One region of the Marinovum sp. PR37 genome, then DNA from elsewhere that is predicted to be linked to it. Evidence: riboswitches for the same ligand, from Rfam matches in the RefSeq annotation. Region 1 holds a riboswitch; each other region holds the start of a gene.
What was found. Region 1 has a riboswitch for cobalamin ahead of PVW49_RS23065 (ABC transporter substrate-binding protein). Riboswitches for the same ligand answer to the same signal wherever they lie in the genome.
Positions count from the first base shown of each region.

Region 2: linked by a shared signal. The riboswitch ahead of PVW49_RS05640 (hypothetical protein) and the one ahead of PVW49_RS23065 (ABC transporter substrate-binding protein) in region 1 are both predicted to bind cobalamin.
Region 3: linked by a shared signal. The riboswitch ahead of bluB (5,6-dimethylbenzimidazole synthase) and the one ahead of PVW49_RS23065 (ABC transporter substrate-binding protein) in region 1 are both predicted to bind cobalamin.
Region 4: linked by a shared signal. The riboswitch ahead of PVW49_RS05610 (TonB-dependent receptor plug domain-containing protein) and the one ahead of PVW49_RS23065 (ABC transporter substrate-binding protein) in region 1 are both predicted to bind cobalamin.

Region 1 is NZ_JARAML010000047.1:7,559-13,004, forward strand. Features, by position in the region: gene PVW49_RS23055 (ABC transporter ATP-binding protein) at 270-1,022, opposite strand; gene PVW49_RS23060 (FecCD family ABC transporter permease) at 1,019-2,026, opposite strand; gene PVW49_RS23065 (ABC transporter substrate-binding protein) at 2,062-3,105, opposite strand; cobalamin riboswitch at 3,161-3,375, opposite strand; gene queF (preQ(1) synthase) at 3,558-4,022, opposite strand; gene queE (7-carboxy-7-deazaguanine synthase QueE) at 4,038-4,745, opposite strand; gene queD (6-carboxytetrahydropterin synthase QueD) at 4,742-5,095, opposite strand; gene queC (7-cyano-7-deazaguanine synthase QueC) at 5,095-5,446, opposite strand, start outside.
Region 2 is NZ_JARAML010000004.1:233,736-239,181, forward strand. Features, by position in the region: gene PVW49_RS05625 (ABC transporter ATP-binding protein) at 1-484, shown strand, start outside; gene PVW49_RS05630 (Mrp/NBP35 family ATP-binding protein) at 518-1,570, opposite strand; gene PVW49_RS05635 (DUF1127 domain-containing protein) at 1,807-2,019, shown strand; gene PVW49_RS05640 (hypothetical protein) at 2,564-2,845, opposite strand; cobalamin riboswitch at 2,995-3,183, opposite strand; gene PVW49_RS05645 (ATP-dependent helicase) at 3,346-5,446, opposite strand, start outside.
Region 3 is NZ_JARAML010000004.1:49,720-55,165, reverse strand. Features, by position in the region: gene PVW49_RS04815 (histidine phosphatase family protein) at 1-334, opposite strand, end outside; gene cobU (bifunctional adenosylcobinamide kinase/adenosylcobinamide-phosphate guanylyltransferase) at 357-893, shown strand; gene cobT (nicotinate-nucleotide--dimethylbenzimidazole phosphoribosyltransferase) at 877-1,893, shown strand; gene cobS (adenosylcobinamide-GDP ribazoletransferase) at 1,890-2,636, shown strand; gene bluB (5,6-dimethylbenzimidazole synthase) at 2,642-3,325, opposite strand; cobalamin riboswitch at 3,372-3,553, opposite strand; gene PVW49_RS04790 (LacI family DNA-binding transcriptional regulator) at 3,593-4,654, opposite strand; gene PVW49_RS04785 (hypothetical protein) at 4,809-4,991, shown strand; gene PVW49_RS04780 (TRAP transporter substrate-binding protein) at 5,014-5,446, shown strand, end outside.
Region 4 is NZ_JARAML010000004.1:225,820-231,265, reverse strand. Features, by position in the region: gene PVW49_RS05610 (TonB-dependent receptor plug domain-containing protein) at 1-1,500, opposite strand, end outside; cobalamin riboswitch at 1,616-1,811, opposite strand; gene mraZ (division/cell wall cluster transcriptional repressor MraZ) at 2,656-3,162, shown strand; gene rsmH (16S rRNA (cytosine(1402)-N(4))-methyltransferase RsmH) at 3,166-4,158, shown strand; gene ftsL (cell division protein FtsL) at 4,158-4,523, shown strand; gene PVW49_RS05590 (peptidoglycan D,D-transpeptidase FtsI family protein) at 4,520-5,446, shown strand, end outside.

The DNA of each region.
Region 1 (5,446 bases):
GCTCATGTGCGGAATAGCTCAACGTCAAGGACGCGTTGATCGAGGCTGACATTCCTGATGCGCCGCATCGCAGCCGAAGCGTCTGCGTCATGGCTTAGAAAGCAATGCCACGGTGAACGGCGTTCCGTAGCACATCGTGCAGAAATGGATGGGCCACGCGCAGCTTACCATGACGGCGATCTATACCGACCCCGTGGGCAAAGAAGAGCAGGGTATCGCCTCGAGGATGTGTGGGAGTAGGCTGCGGCGAACTTCACCTTTGCGTAAGATCAAAAGAATGCGACCCGCAATCCACACCCCGCATGGTTTATTGTTGCCTCCACCGCGAAAACTTTGCGAATCAGCTCTTCATCCAGCACGTCCTCTGGCGCGCCTTGTTTGACAAGCTGACCGTGATGCATGACAGCGATTTCGTCGCAAAAGGCGGCCGCCTGATTGAGGTCATGCAGGGCAACGACGATGCGGGTGCCTAAGTTGCCAAGGAGGCGCATGAGGTCCAGCTGATGGCGGATATCCAGATGGTTTGTCGGTTCGTCGAGCAGAAGTTCCTGCGGCTCTTGTGCCAAGGCCCGCGCAATCAGGATTCGCTGTCGCTCGCCGCCGGACAGCGTGGACCATGGCTGGGCGGCACGGTCGATCATGTCCGTGCGCTGCAACGCCGAGGCCACGGCATCTTCGTCACGAGTTGACCAGCCGTTCCAGGCGCCTCGCAAGGGAAGGCGCCCGAGCGCGACCACCTCGCGCGCAGTCAAGGAGATGTCAATGTCCGACTGCTGCTCGACATGGGCAAGGCGGCGGGCAATCTCTTTGCGACGGAGGCTCTCGATGGGGCGATCCTCCAAATAGATCGCGCCTCCCGTCCCTCGACGCAATCCTGCGAGTAGCCGCAGAAGACTGGATTTACCCGATCCGTTCGGCCCGACAAGTCCGAGAACACCTTGTTCCGGCAGTCGCAATGTAACCCCACGCACAATCGGGGCGCCTCCGGCCGCCCAAGACACATCTTCCGCCCTGAGCGTCATCTCCCCCTCCGAGACTGCCAAAGGATAGCAGCAAAGGCCGGAGCACCGAACAGCGCAGTGATGACACCAATGGGCAGCACCTGTCCCGGCAAAACGATGCGAGACAACACGTCCGCTGCGACCATGAAGACTCCTCCAGCCAAGGCTGAAGCCAGTATCAGGCGGCCATGTGCAGGGCCGACCAGAAAACGAGTCGCATGGGGAATGACCAGCCCGACGAAGCCGACAGCACCCACCATGCTGACCACCGTCGCGGTCAGAAATGCGGTGACCGCAAAGAGTTCAAGGCGAACGCGCGCGACATCCACGCCCAGCGAAGCAGCGGCGTCCTCGCCGAAGGCGAAGGCATCAAGCGCCCTGGCACGGTAGAGACAGATGGCCAAGCCAATGACCACGATCGGGAAGGAAAGCCAGGCATCCGGCCAACGGATGCTGCCAAGGCTTCCCAAAAGCCAGAACAGGATCCCTTGCGTCTGTTCGGCATTGGCCGAAGACGTGACGATGAAGGAAGTTACCGCATTGAAGAGCTGCGAACCCGCAATACCCGCGAGTATAATGCGCTCGGTCCCGCCACCGGTTTCACGCACCAGGATTGCGACGAAGAGAATGGCCACCGTCGCGCCCACAAAGGCACCTGCGGAGACGGACAGCGCCCCCGCGCCGAGCGCCAGAACAATCACCGTGACCGCGCCGGTCGATGCCCCTGCCGAAATACCAAGCAAATATGGTTCGGCCAGCGGATTGCGCAATAGAGCCTGAAGAACGGTGCCACAGACCGCCAGAGCCGCGCCGACACAGATCGCAACGGCGGCACGGCTGAGACGATAGTGCCAGATGATGCCTTCCCGGATCGGATCGACTTCCAGATCCAAGCCCAGAATACGGTTGGCCAGCGTTCGGGTCACGTCACGGGGCGTTACCGCAATCTCGCCCAGCAAAATGGCCCCCGCCGTAGCAAGGACCAGAGCCACGGCCGAGAGCAGCAGAAACGGCCCAAGGGCCATCCTGCGCGACCTGGGCGCGGGGCGCGCCTCGGCGATCACCGTGCTTGGCCGAAGGCTCGTAGGCCGGCGGCAAGCGTTTCGACCCCATCTACCGCTCGCAGAGTCGGGTTCATCGACTGAGCGTCCATTTCAATCAACCGGCCATTGCGCACTGCGCTCAGCTGACTGGCCACAGGATCGCTTTGCAGGAACGCGCGCTTGGCGGCGACGTCATCGGCCGGCAGACGGCGCCGATCCATCTTTCCCAGCACGATTACATCCGGGTCGAGGCCCGAAATTGTTTCCCATCCCACCAGCGGCCATTCTTCTTCCGAGGTGATGACATTGCGAACCCCGACGACATCCGAGATCCAAGCCGGGGCCCCGTAACGGCCGGCCACATAGGCTTCTCCCTCGGTCTGCGGTGAGGAAAACCAGAAGAGAACCGAAACGTCGCGTGCTTGCAGCCCGCGTACATGTGCCTTTGCGGTTTCGATCCGCGCCGCGTTGCGTTCGATCAGAGCCGCACCGGCGCCCGACACATCGAAAATGCCGGCAAGCTCAGCAATCTCGCGGGATAGTAGGTCCATGGACCAGGCCTGAGACCGGGCTCCGTCACCGCTGCCGGTGCTGAAATCGCTTTTGGCGCATTCGGCCGGCGACACATAGGTGGCAATGCCGAAATCTCCGAACTGGGAAAAGGTGCCGACCCGCGCCTGTTCGGGAGCGATGTCGTTGATCCACTGACTCGCGACGAAATCGGGGCGGGTGTCCAGCACCGCTTCGAAACTGGGCGAGTTATCCGCCAGCCGCGGCAAGGCTTGGCCCTGCTCGGCCAATTCCTCTGGCAAAGGCGCCAGCCAGATTGCGCTACCGACGATCTTGTCGGCCAGGCCGAGCGAGAGCAGGATTTCGGTTGTGCCCTGTCCGATCGCCACCACGCGCTCCGGAACTGCATCCAGGATCAAGTCCCTCTGGCAGTTGCGGATTTCAAGAGGATAGGTGGTTGCCTGGGCCTGAACCCGCAAGGCAGTTGATGCGAGAATGGCAGTTGCAAGCACACAGAGGATACGACCGCGGCCGCGAGCTATTTGGATCATTGACGCTCCTTTTCCGGACACCCCGTCCGGTGCGCATTGAAATTTCGGCTCTGCTCCATCGCAGGCCGGAACGGCAGGTCTCCTGACTCGCGGCCATCGTTCCAACCCGCCTTCCCGTGCCTGTTCTGTGACACAGTGGCATCGCCCGACGGGCGAATGGGTCGAAACGGCCGCCTACAGTTGCGGGGGCAGTCCCGGAGTTCAAGCCAGAAGGCTTGGCACCGGGTTCCCTTTTCATCCCGATTGGGAACCGTTCGCGCCGGAAGTTCTTCTTCACAACCTGGTTTGTCAAGCCGGATTATTCCGGTGGCGAATTCAATCACCTGCCTGCAAAGGCGCGCCATTTTAAATCACAGTTTTTGAATGCCTTTTTGCGTGCTACTCCCCCATTTGACAATTGTCGGGGAGTAGCGGCTGCCAACCTGGCAGTCCCGAAACGCTTGCTCTGCTTTTCAACCCCGGCCGCGATAGGGCGGCACGCCTTGATCGGGCAGCCAGAGGCCCTCGGGACGCGGGGCGGTCTGCCAGAACACGTCGATCGGAATGCCGCCGCGCGGATACCAGTAGCCGCCGATCCGCAGCCATTGCGGTTCGAGGAAATCGACCAGGCGGCGTGCGATAGAGATCGTGCAATCCTCGTGAAACGCACCATGATTTCGAAAGGAGGTCAGGAACAGTTTCAGCGATTTCGATTCCACCAGCCAGGCGCCGGGTACGTAGTCGATCACCAGGTGGGCAAAATCCGGCTGTCCGGTCATCGGGCAGAGCGAGGTGAATTCCGGCGCTGTGAAGCGCACATTATAGGCCAGGTCGGCCTGTGGGTTGGGCACACGCTCCAGTTCAGCCTCTTCCGGGCTGGCGGGAATGCGGGTTTCGCCGCCAAGCTGCTTGAGATCGCTGTAGATATTTTCGGACATGGGGGCTCCTTAAGGTCAGACGCCGCGCTTGTTGCCCCAGATCAGGACATGAAGCTGCGGCAGGATGCGGGGGGCGAACCAGCCGTCGGCCATCGCGCTGTCGGTCAGCCATTCCAGCCGGGCAGACAGGGCCCGCAGATCGACCGGCGTGTCGGGGTCGACCTCGGCGTTGCCCGGCTGGAGGTAGAGCGGCAGGTCCGGGTGGCGGGCATGGGCGGCTTTGGCCCATTGGTAATCGGTCTCGTCGAAGACGACGATCTTCATCACCGACTGCCGCGCCGGCTTGCCGGCGGAGACACAGCCATCGAAGGCATCCCAGTCCACCGTTTCGCCGCTCGAGGGGGGTTTCGGCGACAAAACCAGCGTGTCGAGCTCCGCAAACCAATCTCTGGCCAAGGAACCTTGTGTCTCGCAGGCGAAGCGATACCCCGCCGCACGTCCCCGCGCGATCACCGGAGCGAAATCCTGGATCGCGGGATTGCCGCCGCTGATCGAGACCGTCAACGGCTGACCGTTCGAAAGACGCAGCACCTCATCCCAGATTTCCACGTCGCTCAACGGCGCCCAAGTATGGCGATACCGGCTTTCAACGGCATGCAGGCTGTCGCACCAGCTGCACCTGTAGTCGCAGCCACCGGCGCGGATAAAAACCGTGGGCTCACCGATCAATGCGCCCTCGCCCTGGATCGTCGGCCCGAATATCTCGGCGATGCGCAGGGTCATGGCCGGTACTCTGCCCAGGTTTTCGGCGTCTCGCTGATCATCACGGCGCTGGTCTCGGGCCAACGCGCGGCACACCAGTCGTAAAAATGGCGGGCCATGTGCTCGGCGGTGGAGGGCACATCGAAAATGTCATTCAGATGGCGATGGTCGAATTGATCGTCGATATAGCTCTTGAGCGGTTTCAGATCGTGGTAGTCGCGCACGAAACCGTCGTCATTCAGCGTTTCGGCGGCCAGTTCCACCACGACGACATAGTTGTGCCCGTGCAGCCGCGCGCATTGGTGGTCGGGCGGCAGATGCGAAAGCTGGTGCGAGGCGGAGAAGTGGAATTCCTTGCGGATGCGGAACATCAGGTGGCCTCCCGCTCGGCAATTGCTGTCGCCCAATACTCGGGATCGGCATAGGCGGTAGGGTCCGGAACACCGGCGATGTGAAACGCCTCGCGGCGCTCGACGCAGGTGCCGCAGCGGCCGCAATGCAGCGCGCCGCCCTTGTAACACGACCAGGTCTCGGCGAAGGGCGTGCCGTGGCGGGCGCCCTCGCGCACGATGTCGGCCTTGCTGCGTTCGACGAAGGGCGTGTGGAGGTGCACCTCGGCATAGCCGTCGAGCGCAGCCTGCTGCATGGCGTCGAAGGCGCGGGCGAAACCAGGTCGGCAATCGGGATATATGAAGTGATCGCCGCCATGCACCGCAGTCGCG
Region 2 (5,446 bases), on a different contig from region 1:
CGCATTGGGCCGCACCCCCTGGTTGCCGCGCGGCGGCCGGCTGCGCCCCGAAGACCGGGCGGCGGTGGACCGGGCAATCCGGCGGATGAAGCTCGAGAGCTTCCGCCATCGCCCCGCCAATCACCTTTCGGGCGGCGAACAGGCCCGCGTGCTGATCGCCCGCGCGCTGGCCCAGGAAACACCGCTGCTGATGGCGGACGAACCCATTGCCGGGCTCGACCCGGCAGCACAGATCACCACGATGGAGGTCTTTGGCCGGATTGCCGCCGAAGGCAAGGCCGTCGTGGTCTCGCTGCACGATCTCGGCCTCGCCGCGCGGCATTGCACCCGGCTCGTCATGCTGGACCGGGGCCGCGCCGTGGCCGACGGCGCCCCCGGCGCGGTGCTGACGCCGGAGCGGCTGGAAGAGGTCTTTGCCCTGCGCGCCTTTTACAGCCGCAGCGCCGATGGACCGATCTTTCAGCCGCTGGAAAGCCTCCGCTAGAGGTTGCCGGCCTCTCCTATCGGCACGCGCCCTTCAGACCAGCCCGCCGCGAATCATGCCTTGGGCCAGCTGCGCATAGGCCTCGGCCATCGGCCCGGTTCCCGCCGCCACCGGCGTTCCGCTGTCACCGGCCAGCCGCGTGTCGAGATCGATCGGAAGCTGCGCCAGCAGCGGCACGCCCATGTCGCTGGCCTCCTGCGCCGCGCCGCCATGGCCAAAGATATGCGCCTCGAAGCCGCAACTCGGGCAATGGAACAGCGACATGTTCTCGATCATTCCCAGGATCGGGGTCTTCAGGGTATGGAACATGTCCACCGCCTTGCGCGCATCCAGCAGCGCCACGTCCTGCGGCGTCGAGACGACGATGGCCCCCGACAGCTCGGAGCGTTGGCACAGCGTCAGCTGCACGTCACCGGTGCCCGGCGGCAGATCGACAAGCAGCACGTCAAGCTCGCCCCAAGCAACCTGCCCCAGCATCTGCTGCAACGCCCCCATCAGCATCGGACCGCGCCAGACCACCGCCTTGGCCGGATCGAGCATCAACCCGATCGACATCATGGTCACGCCATGCGCCACCAACGGTTCGATGATCTTGCCGTCGGGGCTGGCGGGGCGTTGCGACACGCCCATCATGCGCGGCTGTGATGGGCCGTAGATATCGGCGTCGAGCAGGCCCACCTTCTTGCCGGCGCGGGCCAGCGCCACGGCGAGATTCGACGAAACGGTGGATTTGCCCACCCCGCCCTTGCCCGAGGCGATGGCGATGATGCGCTTGACGCCCGCGGGTTTCATCGGGCCGGCCTGGGGCTTGGGATGGCCGCCGACCTTGAGGCTCGGCGGGGCCTTGGCCTCATGCGCGGTCAGCACCGCATGCACCTCGCGCACGCCGGAGATCGAAGCCACGGCCCGTTCGGTCGCGGCGCGCAGCGGCTCCATCTGGCGGGCCATCTCGGGCGAGGGCGCCTCGATCACATAGCGCACCACACCGTCCTCGATATTCAGCGCTCGAATCAAATCGCGCGAGATCAGGTCTCCGCCACCGGGAATCTCGAACCTAGCCAGCTCTTTTCGGATGATCTCTTCCATGATTTTCCTGCCCCAATCTGGGTCGCGGTGCCGCGTATCACCTCACAAAACCGCGATATTCAACCTATGCGAGTAAATTACGACTTTAGTCTTAAGGTCTACTCGCGTCTAAGCGCTTACACATGCAATTGCTGCATAGCAGCATTGATCGCACTTGGGATTGTGCGCACGCAGCATTCGACTACATTGATGTCAACGAAACGAACAGACACTGACGACAACAAAGGCGAAACGCCATGGCAGACATCACCACGAACACCCCCGTTCAGGCCGGACTGAACAAACGCTTCCAGGCTGCGCTCAAGTCCCTCACCGCACGTTATGCACAGTACCGCGTGTATCGGGAAACCATGAACGAGTTGCAAGGCCTGTCGAACCGCGAGCTCGCCGATCTCGGCCTGAGCCGCAGCGAAATCCGCCGCGTGGCCTATCACGCAGCCTATAACTGATACCGGATCAGAAGGCTCTCTCCTCCTCCCTGAGTCTTCTGTGTCTCAGCGGCGACATCTCTCCTCCTCCCTGATGTCGCCGCCTTTTACACCGGGCCGGCAAGCGGCCCAGACAGAATTCCCTGCCGCCCTCCTCCCAATAGCGGTCGGGAATACCAGGACCAAAGGCCCCTCCTCCCAATAGGCCCGCGGTCCGCTCCAGCCGGCGCTTCGTCTCCTCCCATTCAGGAGCGCTGGTGTTGAAAAGACGGCGGCACACCTCCCGTGCCGCCGTTCTTCCCCCCGGGGGCATGACAGTTTCAGGGCTCCGGCCCGCCGCCACGCCGGATGCGTGACGCCGGCAAAGACATAGAATTTCCCGCCGCTCTCCTCCCTTTGCGGTCGGGAATACCCGGACCGAAGGCTCCTCCTCCCAAATGGCCTGAGGTCCGACCGGCACTGACGCTTCGTCTCCTCCCATTCAGGAGCGTCGGTCAAAATAAGACGGCGGCACACCTCCCGTGCCGCCGTTCTTATTTTCGGGGTTCCTTTCCGGGGTCCGAAGTCACGCGCGCCCCCGTCGCCGCGCCCGGGCGCCACCGCGCCGCTCCGGCGCGATATTCGCCGTGACACAAGCCTCGTCCAGACACTTCAGAAACAGCGCCACCGCCCGACCCTGCCCGGCCTGCGGCCGGACCCGCACGGCCGCGGCCGCCGCCGCGGCCGAAACCGGCACCCCGGGTGGCAGCGACAGCACCCAGCGGACAAAACCGGCGCGCGCCGCGGCCTCGGGCGCGGTCCCCGTCTCGGCATGGCGCAGATCGGCAAGAATACGGGCCAGCATCATGCTGCGGCCCTCCCGTTTGCTGCGGTGAGAGGTCTGGTCATCTCGATCCTTTCCGCCACGCCCCGTGGCCTTGATGCAGAACGGGCAGGCAGAGAGGAAACGGCGGCAAGGCAATGCGCCCGACCCCGCGCCCTGCCCGCCACCCGCGGTTTGACGTCACTGCGAAGGCTGGTTTCCGGGCTCGGCGGGATTGCGGATGCGGCCCCTTCCCGGGCGTGACGCCCAGTGGTACTGACCACATCCCCCGGCCATACCGTTGCGGGGGCAGCGCCGGTCTTTCACCGGCTTCCCAATTCTCCCGCGGCAGAACCGCAGGCACCTTGCCGGATCAGACTACGGGGATTCGGAGCCGCAAGACAGCGTAAAGTCGGTGGAGGCGCCATTCTCCGTCACGCCAGGGCCCCGGGCCTGACCCGGGGCCTCTTGGCAGGCGCGGCATCCGCCGGCCAGAGCTCCCGCGGCGCGTCCCGGGACGGGATCATTGTCGGCGAAGTCCGGGCTCAGAACGGCACGTCATCGGCGGCGTTGATGAAGCGTGCGACCACCTTCTTGACGCCGGCCTTCTCGAAATCGATCTCGATCTTGTCGCCCTCGATGCCCACCACCGCGCCATAGCCGAACTTCTGGTGGAACACCCGCTCGCCCATGGTGAAGCTCGAGATCGCCGTCGCGTCGATCACCGTGTTGCGGCTCTCTTTGGGCTGCGCCATCGGGCGCTGGCTCTGCCGCTCCTGAAGCCGTTTCCAGCCGGGCGAATTGTAGACATTTGCCTCGGCCACCCGGCTTTCCATGCCCGAGCCAAAGCTCTGCCCGGCCATGCCGCCGCCATAAAGCCCCGGTGGAGTGAGCACATCGACATGCGCCTCCGGCAGCTCATCGACAAAGCGCGACGGCAGCTGCGACTGCCATTGGCCAAAGACCCGCCGGTTGGCGGCAAAGCTGATGGTGCAGACCTCCTCGGCGCGGGTGATCCCCACATAGGCCAGCCGTCGCTCCTCCTCCAGGCCCTTGAGGCCGCTCTCGTCCATGCTGCGCTGCGAGGGAAAAAGCCCATCCTCCCAGCCCGGCAGGAAGACCGCGGGAAACTCCAACCCCTTGGCGGCATGCAGCGTCATGATCGACACCTTGGCGCCGGCCTCTTCGCTCTCGTTGTCCATGATCAGGCTGACGTGTTCGAGAAAGCCTTGCAGGTTCTCAAACTCCTCCAGCGCCTTGACCAGCTCCTTGAGGTTTTCCAACCGGCCCGGCGCCTCGGGTGTCTTGTCGTTCTGCCAATGGGTGGTGTAACCGCTTTCGTCGAGGATGATCTGGGCAAGCTCGACGTGGCTGACGTCCTTCTCGCCGGTCATCCGGCCCCAGCGCGCAAGCCCGTCGAGCAGCCGGGCCAGTTCATTGCCGCCCTTGCCCTTGATCGCCCCGCTCTCCACCGCCAGCCGCGCGCCCTCGACCAGCGGCACGCCAGTGTCGCGCGCCAGACGCTGGATGGTCTGCTGCGCCTTGTCGCCAAGTCCGCGCTTGGGCGTGTTGACGATGCGCTCGAAGGCCAGATCATCCTCGGGGCTGACCACGACGCGGAAATAGGCCATGGCATCGCGGATCTCCATCCGCTCATAGAACCGGGGTCCGCCGATCACCCGGTACGGCAGGCCGATGGTCAGAAAGCGATCCTCGAAGGCGCGCATCTGGTGCGAGGCGCGCACCAGAATCGCCATGTCATCCAGCGAAAATCCCCGCATGCCGCGGGTGCCACCCTGCATCGCTTCGATCTCGTCGCCGATCCAGCGGGCTTCCTCCTCGCCGTCCCAATGGCCGATCAGCCGCACCTTTTCGCCGTCGGGCGCATCGGTCCAGAGCTCCTTGCCCAGACGCCCCGTGTTGCCGGCGATCACCCCGCCGGCGGCGGCCAGGATATGCGGGGTGGAGCGGTAGTTCTGCTCCAGCCGGACCACCTTGGCGCCGGGAAAATCCTTTTCGAAGCGCAGGATATTGCCCACCTCGGCGCCGCGCCAGCCGTAGATCGACTGATCGTCGTCGCCGACGCAGCAGATGTTCTTGTGACCGCCCGCCAGGAGCCGCAGCCAGAGATACTGGGCAACATTGGTGTCCTGGTATTCGTCCACCAGAATATAGCGGAACCAGCGTTGATACTGGGCCAGCACGTCCTCCTGCGTCTGGAAGATCGTCACGCAATGCAACAGCAGATCGCCGAAATCGCAGGCGTTCAGCTCTTTCAGCCGGGCCTGATACTGGGCATAAAGTTCAACCCCGCGATTGTTGAAGGCTCCGGCCTCGGCGGCGGGCACCTTGTCGGGCGTCCAGGCCCGGTTCTTCCAATTGTCGATGATGTGGCTGAGTTGCCGGGCGGGCCAGCGCTTGTCATCGATCTGTGCCGCCGAAAGCAGCTGTTTCAGCAGGCGGATCTGGTCGTCGGTGTCGAGGATGGTGAAATTCGATTTCAACCCCACCAGCTCGGCGTGTCGGCGCAGCAGCTTGACGCCGATCGCGTGGAAGGTGCCCATCCAGGGCATGCCCTCGACCACCTGGCCCAAAAGCTTGCCAACGCGGAGCTTCATCTCGCGCGCGGCCTTGTTGGTGAAGGTC
Region 3 (5,446 bases), on a different contig from region 1:
TCGGGCCGAGATCGGGAAGCGCATCGTAGGGCAGCCCCTCGTGGGCGCCGAAATCCTGCTCCCAGAGCCGCGCGTCGGGCTGCGCGGCCTGCGCCGGCCAGAGCGCGGCGGCGGTCTGCCGGCAGCGTCGGGCGGGGCTGGTCACCACCCGGCCGGGCAGGGGCAGGGCGGCGCGCAGCCGGGCGATGTCTGCCGCCACCAGAGCCGCCGAAGGATCGCTGCGGCCGCAGAGCCGGCCGGGCGTGGCCACCGGGGCATGGCGCAGCAGGATCAGCTCTGCCGCGACGCCGGGTTTCGCGGCTGCCTGGCGGGTTTGTTCTTCACATTCATTCATTTTGGTGTTTTTCCATGCGGAAATGTTCAAGTCGATCCTCATCACCGGCGGCGCGCGCTCTGGCAAATCCACCCTTGCGGAACGCAAGGCGCTCGCGCCCTGTGGCCGCGCCGTCTATATCGCCACCGCCGAGATCTGGCCCGGCGATACCGAGATGGCCGAGCGGATCGCCCAGCACCAGGCCCGGCGCGGCGCAGACTGGCACAACCTGCATGCCCCGCGCGATCTTTGCGCGGCGCTGCGCGACAGCGACAGCGCCGGCGGGCCGCCGCGGCTGGTGGATTGCCTGACGCTGTGGATGACGAACCTGCTGCTGGCCGAGGCCGACTGGCGCGCCGAAGTGCGGGCGCTGGTGGCCGAGACGGCCCGGCAGCAGGCGCCGGTGATCTTTGTCACCAATGAGGTCGGGATGGGCATCGTGCCGGAAAACGCCCTGGCGCGCCGGTTTCGGGATGCCGCCGGCTGGATGAATCAGGCCATGGCCGAGGCCTGCGACGAGGTCTGGCTTGCGGTGGCGGGCTATCCAACGAGGGTGAAACCGAATGAGCATACTTTCTGACATCACGTCTTTCGCGGAGCTGTCCGGTCTGGCCGCGACGCTGCCGGTGGCGGATGCGGCAGCGGCACAGGCCGCGACCGCGCGGCAGATGAGCCTGACCAAGCCGCCGGGCGCGCTGGGCCGGCTCGAGGAGCTGGCGATCTTCATGGCCGGCTGGCAGCGGGTCGAGCGGCCGGCGATCGACCGGGCGCAGGCGCTGGTCTTTGCAGGCAACCACGGGGTCTGCGCCCAGGGGGTGAACCCCTTTCCGCAGGAGGTCACGGCGCAGATGGTCGCCAATTTCGCCGCCGGCGGCGCGGCGATCAACCAGCTCTGCCGGGTGGCCGGCGCCGAGCTTTCGGTGATTGCCTGCGATCTCGACCGGCCGACCGGCGACATCACCCAGGCCGCGGCGATGACCGAGGCCGAGACCCTGGCCGAAATGCGTCGCGGTGCGGAGGCGGTGGCCGAGGATGCACAGATCGTGCTGCTGGGCGAAATGGGCATCGGCAATTCCACCGTCGCGGCGGCGCTGGCCTGCGCCGCCTTTGGCGGGGCGGCGGGCGACTGGATCGGGCGCGGCACCGGCTCGGACGAGGCCGGATTGCTGCGCAAGGAGCGCGCGGTGGCGGCGGCTTGCGCCCGGCACGCGGCGGCGCGCGGGCTGGGCCTTCTGGCGGCGCTGGGCGGGCGCGAACAGGCGGCGATCTGCGGCGCGGTGCTGGCGGCGCGGGCACGGCGCATTCCGGTGATCCTCGACGGCTTCATCTGTACCGCCGCCACGGCGCCGCTCTTTGCCGCCGATCCGCGCCTGCTCGACCATTGTCTGGTCGGCCATGTCAGCCGCGAGCCGGGCCATGCCCGCCTGCTCGAGGCGATGGGCAAGGCGCCGATCCTGGCGCTCGACATGGCGTTGGGCGAGGGCTCGGGCGCGGCGGTGGCGCTGAGCGTGCTGCGCGCGGCGCTGGAATGCCACAACGGCATGGCGACCTTTGCCGAGGCCGGGGTCGCGGGCGGATGAGCGCTGCTCTGCGCGAGTTCCGGGTCGCGCTGATGCTGCTCTCGCGCCTGCCGGCCGGCCGGATCGAGGGCGCCGCGCCGAACCTTGCCGACGCGCGCTGGGCCTTTCCGCTGGTCGGGTTGGCGCTGGGGCTGATCGGCTGGGCGGTGCATGCCGGCGCATTGGCGTCGGGCGCTCCGGCCCCGGTGGCGGCGGTGCTCGCCCTGGCGGCGCTGGCGCTGGCCACCGGCGCGCTGCATTTCGACGGGCTGGCGGATTTCGCCGACGGCATCGGCGGCGGGCGCGACGGCGCCCATGCGCTCGAGATCATGCGCGACAGCCGGGTCGGCAGCTACGGTGTCCTGGCACTGATCCTGATCGTCGCGCTCTGGCTGGCGGCGCTGTCTTCGCTCGGGGCGGCGGCCGGGTTGGCGCCGTTCCTCGTCATCGGCGCGCTCAGCCGGGTGGCCATGATCGGCTTGCAGGAGACCCAGCCCGCCGCGCGTTCCGACGGCATGGGCCGGATGGCGGCCGGGCGCTCCGGCCGGGCGCGGCTGAGCGCCGCCGCCGTGGTGCTGCTGGCCGGTCTGGCGGTGGGCTGGCAGGGGGTGGCGCTGGCCGCGACCTGCGCGGTGGTCGCCGCCGGCACCGGCGTTCTGGCCCGGCGCAAGCTGGGCGGGATCACCGGCGACGTGCTGGGCGCGACGCAGCTTCTGGCCGAGGCGTTCTGCTGGGCGGTTCTGGCCACCTTCTGGCCGGGCTGAGCCGCTCATGCGCCGGCCGGCTCCCAGCGGTCGGTCATGATCAGACTGTCGAGCGGCAGGGTCTGCCGCCAGCCGCGCGCCGCCAGCTCGGGCCGGTCGAAGAGCTCGGAGACATGGCCGAGGCAGAGGTAGGCGACGATCTCGACGTGATCCGGCAGCCCGAGAATGGCGCGCAGATCGTCGGGCCGGAAGATGCTGACCCAGCCCATGCCGATGCCCTCGGCACGGGCGGCAAGCCACATGTTCTGCACCGCGCAGACCGTCGAATAGAGGTCCATGTCGCGATTGTGGGTGCGCCCGAGCACCACCTTGCCGCCCCGGGTGCGGTCGCAGGTCACCGCGATGTTGAGCGGCGCCTTGCGGATGCCCTCGAGCTTCAGCGACCGGTAGGTCGATTGCCGCTCTTCGGGAAACATTTCCGCCGCCTCGTCATTGGCGGCGGCAAAGGCGCTGGCGATGCGGTGTTTCTGCGCCGGGTCGCGGATCAGGATGAAGTTCCAGGGTTGCATGTGCCCGACCGACGGCGCGGCATGACCGGCCTCGAGTATCCGCCGCAGCCGGTCCGGGGCGATCGGATCGGGCAGGAATTCGTCGCGCACATCGCGGCGCGCGGCGATGACGTCATAGAGCGCACGGCGTTCGGCAGAAGAGAAGACGCGCGCCGGAGCGGGCGCGGGGGGGTGCAGCATGGTATGGCCTCCGCATGGCTGACAGCGGCCCGTGGTGTCCAGCCACGGAACCTGGTGTCACCAAGCCGGTCTTCTGGCTTGGGTTCCTCCCCGGCGGACGCCTTCCCGGGCCGCAGGGCCCGGTGGCAAAATGTCCGACAGGTCCCCCTCACAGCGGCGGGCCCGCGCCGGTCTTGCACCGGCTTCCCGATTCTCCCCTCTCGGGGCACCTGGTGGCGCGACTATAGATCGACCGGTCGCAGAGACAAGCGCCGAGAGTGCGGCAGGTCAGGGGGCCCGGTCGGGCGCCGGCCCCAGCGAGTCGCGCAGGATAACCGTCGCCTCGAGCTCGACGCTGGGGCCGGGGTCTTCGCCGGCGCGCATCGCAAACAGAAGACTGGCCGCGCCCTTGCCCATGTTGCGATGGGGCACATGCACGGTGGTCAGCGCCGGGGTCACGATCTCGGCGATCTCGATGTCGTCGAAGCCGGTGATCGACAGATCGCCGGGCACGTCGAGCCCCATCTTGCGGGCCTGGGTCAGGGCGCCGGCCGCCAGCACGTCGTTGCCGCACATCACGGCCGTGGGGCGCGGGGTGGTGTGCATGAGCTGCTCCAGCGCCTGTGCACCATTGGCGATGGAATAGGCCGTCTCGACGACGGCCAGGGTCTCCGGGTCCAATCCGCGCGCCGTCATCGCATCCACCAGCCCCTGCGACCGCTGCCGGGCGCGGTCGTTGTTGCGGCGGTCGGCGGTGATCAGCGCCAGCCTGCGGTGGCCCCGGTCGAGAACCGCGTCGGCCAGGGATTTCATCGCCTTGCGATTGTCGAAGCCGATTGAAACCCGCCCTTCGTCGCCGTCGTAGACCCAGGCGATCACATAGGGCACCTGGCGCTTTTGCAGGAAGCTGTAGCATTTTGGCGGCCGGTCATGGCCGATCAGGAGCAGCGCATCGGCGCCGCGCGCGACAAGGCTGTGAATCTGCTGTTCCTCGAGTTCGGGGCTGTAGGAGGAAGAGGCCACCAGAAGGGTGATGCCCTGTTGCCGCAATGCCTCCTGAAAGGCCTGAAGTCCGCGGGCGAAAATGGCGTTTTCCATCGTCGGGACGATGGCGCCAAAGGTGTTGGTGCGCCGGGCGGCCAGGGCCTGGGCCCCGAAATTCGGCGCGTAGCCCATGGCGCGCACCGCATCGAGCACCTTCTTGCGGGTGGCGTCCGATACCACCGCCGGATTGTTCAGGCAGCGCGAGACCGTTGCCGTCGAAACGCCGGCACGGGCGGCGACATCCTCGAGTTTCGGCGTGTCGCTCCCCTGGCGGCTGTCCTGACGTCGATTCGGCACTTTAACCATCAGTTTTCCCGATTCCGGCCTTTGCGGCACTATAAAAAAACCATCGCTGACAAGCATATAACAGGAAAACACGCGGCTTGTCATGTAAGCGCTTGCATTGAGCGACTGTAAGCGCTTACATTTGTCTTGCCCGAGTCGTGGAAAGGACCTGCCCGTGTTTCTGATCTCAGCAATCACTCTGTTTGCAGTCTTTGTCGCGAACGTGCTCGTCGGCGCTTTGGGAGGCGCACAGTTTCTGGGGGACGTGGGGGAGATGCTGCTGCTGTTTGCGGCCTCGGTGACCTTTGTTCTCGCGATTCTTCGGCGAGAGGCGGCGGAGAAGTCCGACCGCAGCTAACGAACCATTTTGGGAGGAAAACATGGATCGTGACAATCTTGAACGCGCCGCGATGGGGCGCCGCAATTTTCTGAAACTTGCCGGCTCCGGCAGCTTTACCGCGGCGCTGGTGGCCGGTGCCGGTGGCATGCTCTGGTCGAGCGAGGCGGCGGCCCAGACCGCCCGGGAGGAAAAAGAGCGCATGGCCGCCGCCGATCACGTGATGACGCTGGCCACCGCCTATGTGCTGGGCGCGTCGCGCAGCTATCCGATCATGCAGCTCGACCTGAAGGAAAACATCCAGAACGCCACCAACGGCAAGGTCTACGTCAAGCTTGCCCCCGGCGGCCAGCTTGGCGCCGGCGGCGCGCTGGTGCAGGCGGTGCAGACCGGGACGATCCAGTGCGCGCAGCATTCGCTGTCGAATTTCGCGCCCTTCGCCAGCGCCGTCGATCTGATCAACATGCCGTATTTCT
Region 4 (5,446 bases), on a different contig from region 1:
GCCCTCGGCCTGCACGTAACCGAAGGTGGTGAAAGAATAGTCGATGATGTCCTCGGCTTCGACATGGAAGGCGGTGGCGCGGACAAAGGCGGTCTCGCCGTAGCGCTTCTCGACGCCCAGATCAAAGCTCTTCGAGGTTTCGGGATCGAGATCGGGGTTGCCGGCAAAGCCGTCGTAAAGCTCGTAGCCCGAAGGCGCGCGGAAGCCGGTGGCGGCATTGGCGCGGAAGATCAGGTCATCCATCGGGCGATAGACGGCCGAGAGACGGCCGGTGGTATGGCCGCCAAATTCGGAATGCACGTCATGGCGCAGCGCGGCCGAGAGGTTCCACATCTCGTTCGGTGCCCAGGTCAGTTCGGCAAAGGTGCCGTTGACGGTGGTGTCCTGGCTCTGTCCGTCGACAAAGAGGCCGAAAATCGTGTGGTCCAGCGCCACGGCGGTGTCGAATTCCTCGATCGTGTGATCGGCGCCAAAGGCCAGCCGCGCGGTGGCGCCAAGATCGACGCCGCCCTGGTAGCGGTATTCCATCCGGGTGCCGGTATAGTCGAAGCGGTCGTCGGAGATGCCGCCAAAGCTGGCCGAGGTGCCTGTCAGCGTGCGGTCGATGCGGAACCAGGCGGCCGAGACCGAATGATCCACCGCGCCGGTGACGAAATCAAAGCCGATGCGGGCGCCGTTCTGTTTCTTGACCGTCAGCTCGTCGGGGCTGCCGTCAGATACCACGCCGCCCGAGGCCTCGTCATATTCATAGTCCGAGCGCTCGTCGAAGAACGACAGATGCATCACCAGATCGGGCGAGCCCAGTTCGTAAGAGCCGGCAAAGCTCAGCCGGGTGGCCGAAAAGCCGTCTTCCTCGTCATTGCCGTCGTTTTCGTCGGCGGCGGAAAATCCGTCCGAGCGGGCGTGAGAAAAGGTCAGCGCGCTGTCGTAGCCATCGCCGGCCGTGGTCAGGGTCACGGCGCTGCGCAGGGTTTCGTAGCTGCCGTATTCCGAGGCGATCTGCACGCCGAACCCGTCCTTGTCGGCGGTTTTGGTGGTGATGTTGATCACCCCGCCAAGCGCCTCGGAGCCATAAAGCGCCGATTGCGCGCCGCGCAGGATCTCGATGCGCGAGATGTCCGACGTCATCAGCCCGCCGAAATCAAAGGCCACCTGGGTGCCGCTCGGATCGGATACGTCGATACCATCGACGCGTACCTGGATGTTGTTCTGCCCGACGCCGCGAATCGAGACCCCGGCAGAGGTGCCCAGCGGGCCGGTGGCGCGGATCGTCACGCCGGGCTGGCGGGCGAGAAAATCGATCACTCGGGTCTCGCCGGTGGCCTCCAGGTCGTCCTCGGTGATCACGGCGGCGGAAACCCCGGTCTCGTCGGCGGGTGCCGCCTCGAGCCCGGCCGAAAGGATCAGCACGCCGAGATCATAGGCGTCGTCCTGGGCAAGAGCAGGGGTGGCACAGAGCGCGGAGAGCGCGGCGCTGGTCATCAGGGTGGAGCGGGTCATTTTGTATCCCTCGAAGGCCGGTCGGGCCGATTGACGTTTCGGAGGGAACAGCGCCCACCGTTTCAGTGAAGTCACCGCGACGGGGTTGCCGTTATCCGTGACGCGCCCCGCGTCGGGATAGGGTGAGCTCCTGGCAGGTCTCCTGACTTCGCGGGTCGTTGCATCCGCCGGGCCTTCCCGCGGCCGGTGGCCACAGTGGCAGTTTCCGAAGGTGCTCGCCGCTCACAGTTGCGGGGGCAGTCGCGGCTTTGCACCGCGTTCCCTTTTCACGAACCCCTTGCGAGGCCCGAACCAAGACAGGCTTCGTCTAATTGTGCCGGCTCAGCCTGGCAAGACGGCAATTCGCACGCCCCGTCACGCGGCTTCAGGTGCGGCATGGCGGCCACGCCGGCGCCTTTTTGGGAATCCATGGCCGCAGAGGGCCTGAATGGCCCTGGCGGGCGGGCGCGGCCCCGGCGGGAAATCAGGACCGCGCCGGGAAACCAAGGGACATACGGGAAATCGTGGGATGGATGGGAATTCATGGCACCGGCCCAATCCGGTGCGGCGACAGAATCAAGAATTGGCTCTCGATTCCGTGATTCGTGTGTGAGTCACAGCGCCGGAATTGCCAAAATCCGCAAAAGCAGGCGCGGCGGAATTTGGGGAAACGGGTAAATCACGGCGCTGCCCCGAAAATTCCGGGATTTCGTGGGAAAAAAGCCACAGCGCCTCAATTACTATATATGGTATGAGCAAAAAGCCGCTTCCGCTATAAATTCCAAAAACAGTATCAATTTTACCCCAAGATGTTGTTTTCCACAGGGGGTGTGGACAATATGATGTGGGTCTTTCCCAATTTTGCCTGTTGATTTCCATAATTTCCCATGGCATCCCTTATACCACGATGAGGGACGGAGATAGGGGCAGCAAACGACCCCGCAACCAACTCCGAACAAAAGCAAAAACAGGTTTCATACAGGCATCCGCCTTTCATCGTGAAACAGAGATCCGGCGCGCGGGCGAGCAGACATCCCCCCAGGTGGCGCGCGCAGCTGGACATCCCGCAAGAGCGGGACAGGCGGCGGGTTGATCAGTGGCAGCAGATCAATCCGCCGTTTTTACATCCAAGACATGGGGGGTTTCGCGGGGGCGCGGGCAAAGGACGGCAGGACAGTGAGCCGCAGGTTCAGAGGCGAAAGCCGCCACAAGGTGGATACAAAGGGCAGGGTGTCGATCCCGGCCCTGTTTCGCCGTGTGCTGGAAGCTGCTGATCCGAATTGGAAATCCGGCGAAAACCCCGAGCTCGTGATTGTCTACGGCGATCACCGGCGCAACTACCTCGAATGTTACACGATGGAGGCGATCGACGAGGTCGACGCCAAGATCGATGCCATGCCGCGCGGGTCGATGCAGCGCAAGATGCTGCAACGGCTGTTTCACGGCCAATCCTATCCCACCAACGTCGACGAGACCGGCCGCCTGGTCCTGCCCGCCAAGCTGCGGGACAAGATCGGACTGGAAAAAGAGGCTTTTTTCATCGCCGCAGGTGACACCTTTCAAATCTGGCACCCGGACACCTACGAGAAGGAAGAGCTGGCCAAGACCGAAGAGTGGCTCGACGAGCTGCCCGAGGATTTTGACCCGCTGTCCTTCCTCGATGGACCGGCAGAGGGAGCCTGAGCCATGGCCGCCGCTGCTGTCACACCCCCCGCGGCCCCGCATATCCCCGTTCTGATCCGACCGCTGATCGCGGCGGTCTCGCCGGTGGCGGGCACCTGGATCGACGGCACCTTCGGGGCCGGGGGGTATACCCGCGCCCTGCTTGACGCCGGCGCTGATGAGGTCGTGGCGATCGACCGCGACCCGCTGGCCTTTGAGCTGGCGGCCGACTGGATGGCCGGCTACGGCGCCCGCATCCGCCCGGAACAGACGGTCTTTTCCAAGATGGACGAGGTTGCCGATCAGGTGGACGGCGTGGTGCTCGATCTCGGGGTCTCCTCGATGCAGCTTGACCGGGCCGAACGCGGCTTTTCCTTCATGAAGGACGGCCCGCTCGACATGCGGATGAGCCAGGACGGCCCCAGCGCCGCCGATCTGGTCAATTCCGCCACCGAGCAGGACTTGGCCGAGATCCTCTATGTCTTCGGCGAGGAACGTGCCTCGCGCCGGATCGCCAGGAACATCGTCAAGGCCCGCACCGAAGCGCCGTTTGAAACCACGCTGCAACTGGCCGGGGTGATCGAACGTTCGCTGCCGCGCGCCAAGCCGGGGCAGAGCCATCCCGCAACGCGCTCGTTCCAGGCACTGCGGATTGCGGTGAACGACGAATATACCGAGCTGTTCGAAGGGCTGATGGCCGCAGAACGGGTGCTGCGGCCGGGCGGCCTGCTGGCGGTGGTGACCTTTCATTCGATCGAGGACCGGATGGTCAAACGCTTCCTTCAGGCCCGCGCCGGACATTCTGGCAATTTCAACCGATACGCGCCGCAGGTCGAGGCGGTGCCGGCCCAGTTCGAGATCGTCACCCGCAAGGCCGCCGGCCCCGACAAGCAGGAACTGGCCGAGAACCCGCGCTCGCGTTCGGCGCGGCTGCGGGTGGCCCGGCGCACCGAAGTGCCGGCCGGGGAGATCGACGCCAAATCCATCGCCATGCCGCAACTCAAGAGGACAAGGTAATGCGCTCCGTTCTGTATGTGATGACAGCGCTGACGGTGATCGGGCTGGCCTTCTGGGCCTACCACGAGAACTACGAAACGCAGGAAGCCATTGAAAAGACGGCCAAGCTTCAGAGCGAGATCGGTGCGGCCCGGGTCCGACTTTCGGTGTTGCGTGCGGAATGGGCCTATCTCAACCGGCCCGACAGGTTGCGCGATCTGGCCGAGCTGAACTTTGACCGCCTCGGCCTGCTGCCGCTGCGGCCGCGGCATTTCGGCAATGTCGATCAGGTGGCCTTTCCGGCGCCGGTGTTCGACGATTTCGCGCCGATCACCAATTCCGTTGTCACCTCCTCGCAAGGCGCAGAGCAAGAGCAAGAGCCATGATCCGCACACCGCTGCGCCCCTTGGCGCGCATCCTCGACGCCCGACAAAAGGGCGAAAACCCCGATGCCATCGAACGCGAGAACCTGCGGCTGCGCCACGAAGAGATTCGCGACCGGCTCCGGTTGCGCGCCGAGCAGCGGCTGTTGTTGCTGGGTATCATGTATTTCTGCGCCTTCCTGGTGATCGCCGTGCGCATGGGCGGGCTGGCCGCCTCCGAGGCGACCGAGCCGCGAGCCGCCACCAATGGCGCGTCGATCATCGGCCAGCGCGCCGATATCGTCGACCGCAGGGGCCGCATTCTGGCGACAAACATGGAGGTCTATTCGCTCTATGCCCATCCGCAGCAGATGATCGATCCGCTGCGCGCGGCCGAGGAACTGGGCAAGATTTTCCCCGAGATCGACGTCGCCGACCTCAAGAAGCGGTTCACCTCCGAACGAAAATTCATGTGGATTCGCAAAAAGCTGAGCCCCGAGCAGAAGCAGGCGGTGCATGACATCGGCGAACCCGGGCTGCTGTTCGGCCCGCGCGAGATGCGGCTCTATCCCAACGGCGCGGTGGCCGCGCATGTGCTGGGCGGCTACGGCTTCGGCCGCGAGGGTGTGCATTCCGCCGAGGTGCTGGGCACCGCCGGCATCGAGAAGTTCGAAGACAAGTTGCTGCGCGATCCGGCACGCGAGGGCGCGCCGCTGGAACTGTCCATCGATCTGACGCTACAGGCGGCGGCCGAAAAGGTGCTTTACGGCGGTATGAAGATCATGGGCGCCAAGGGCGCGACCGCCATTCTGATGGACGCCAGCAATGGCGAGATCCTCTCGCTGGCCAGCCTGCCGGACTTCGATCCGAACGACCGGCCGCTGCCGGCGCTTGGGGATGATCCTTCGATCAGCCCGCTGTTCAACCGGGCGGTGCAGGGGGTCTAC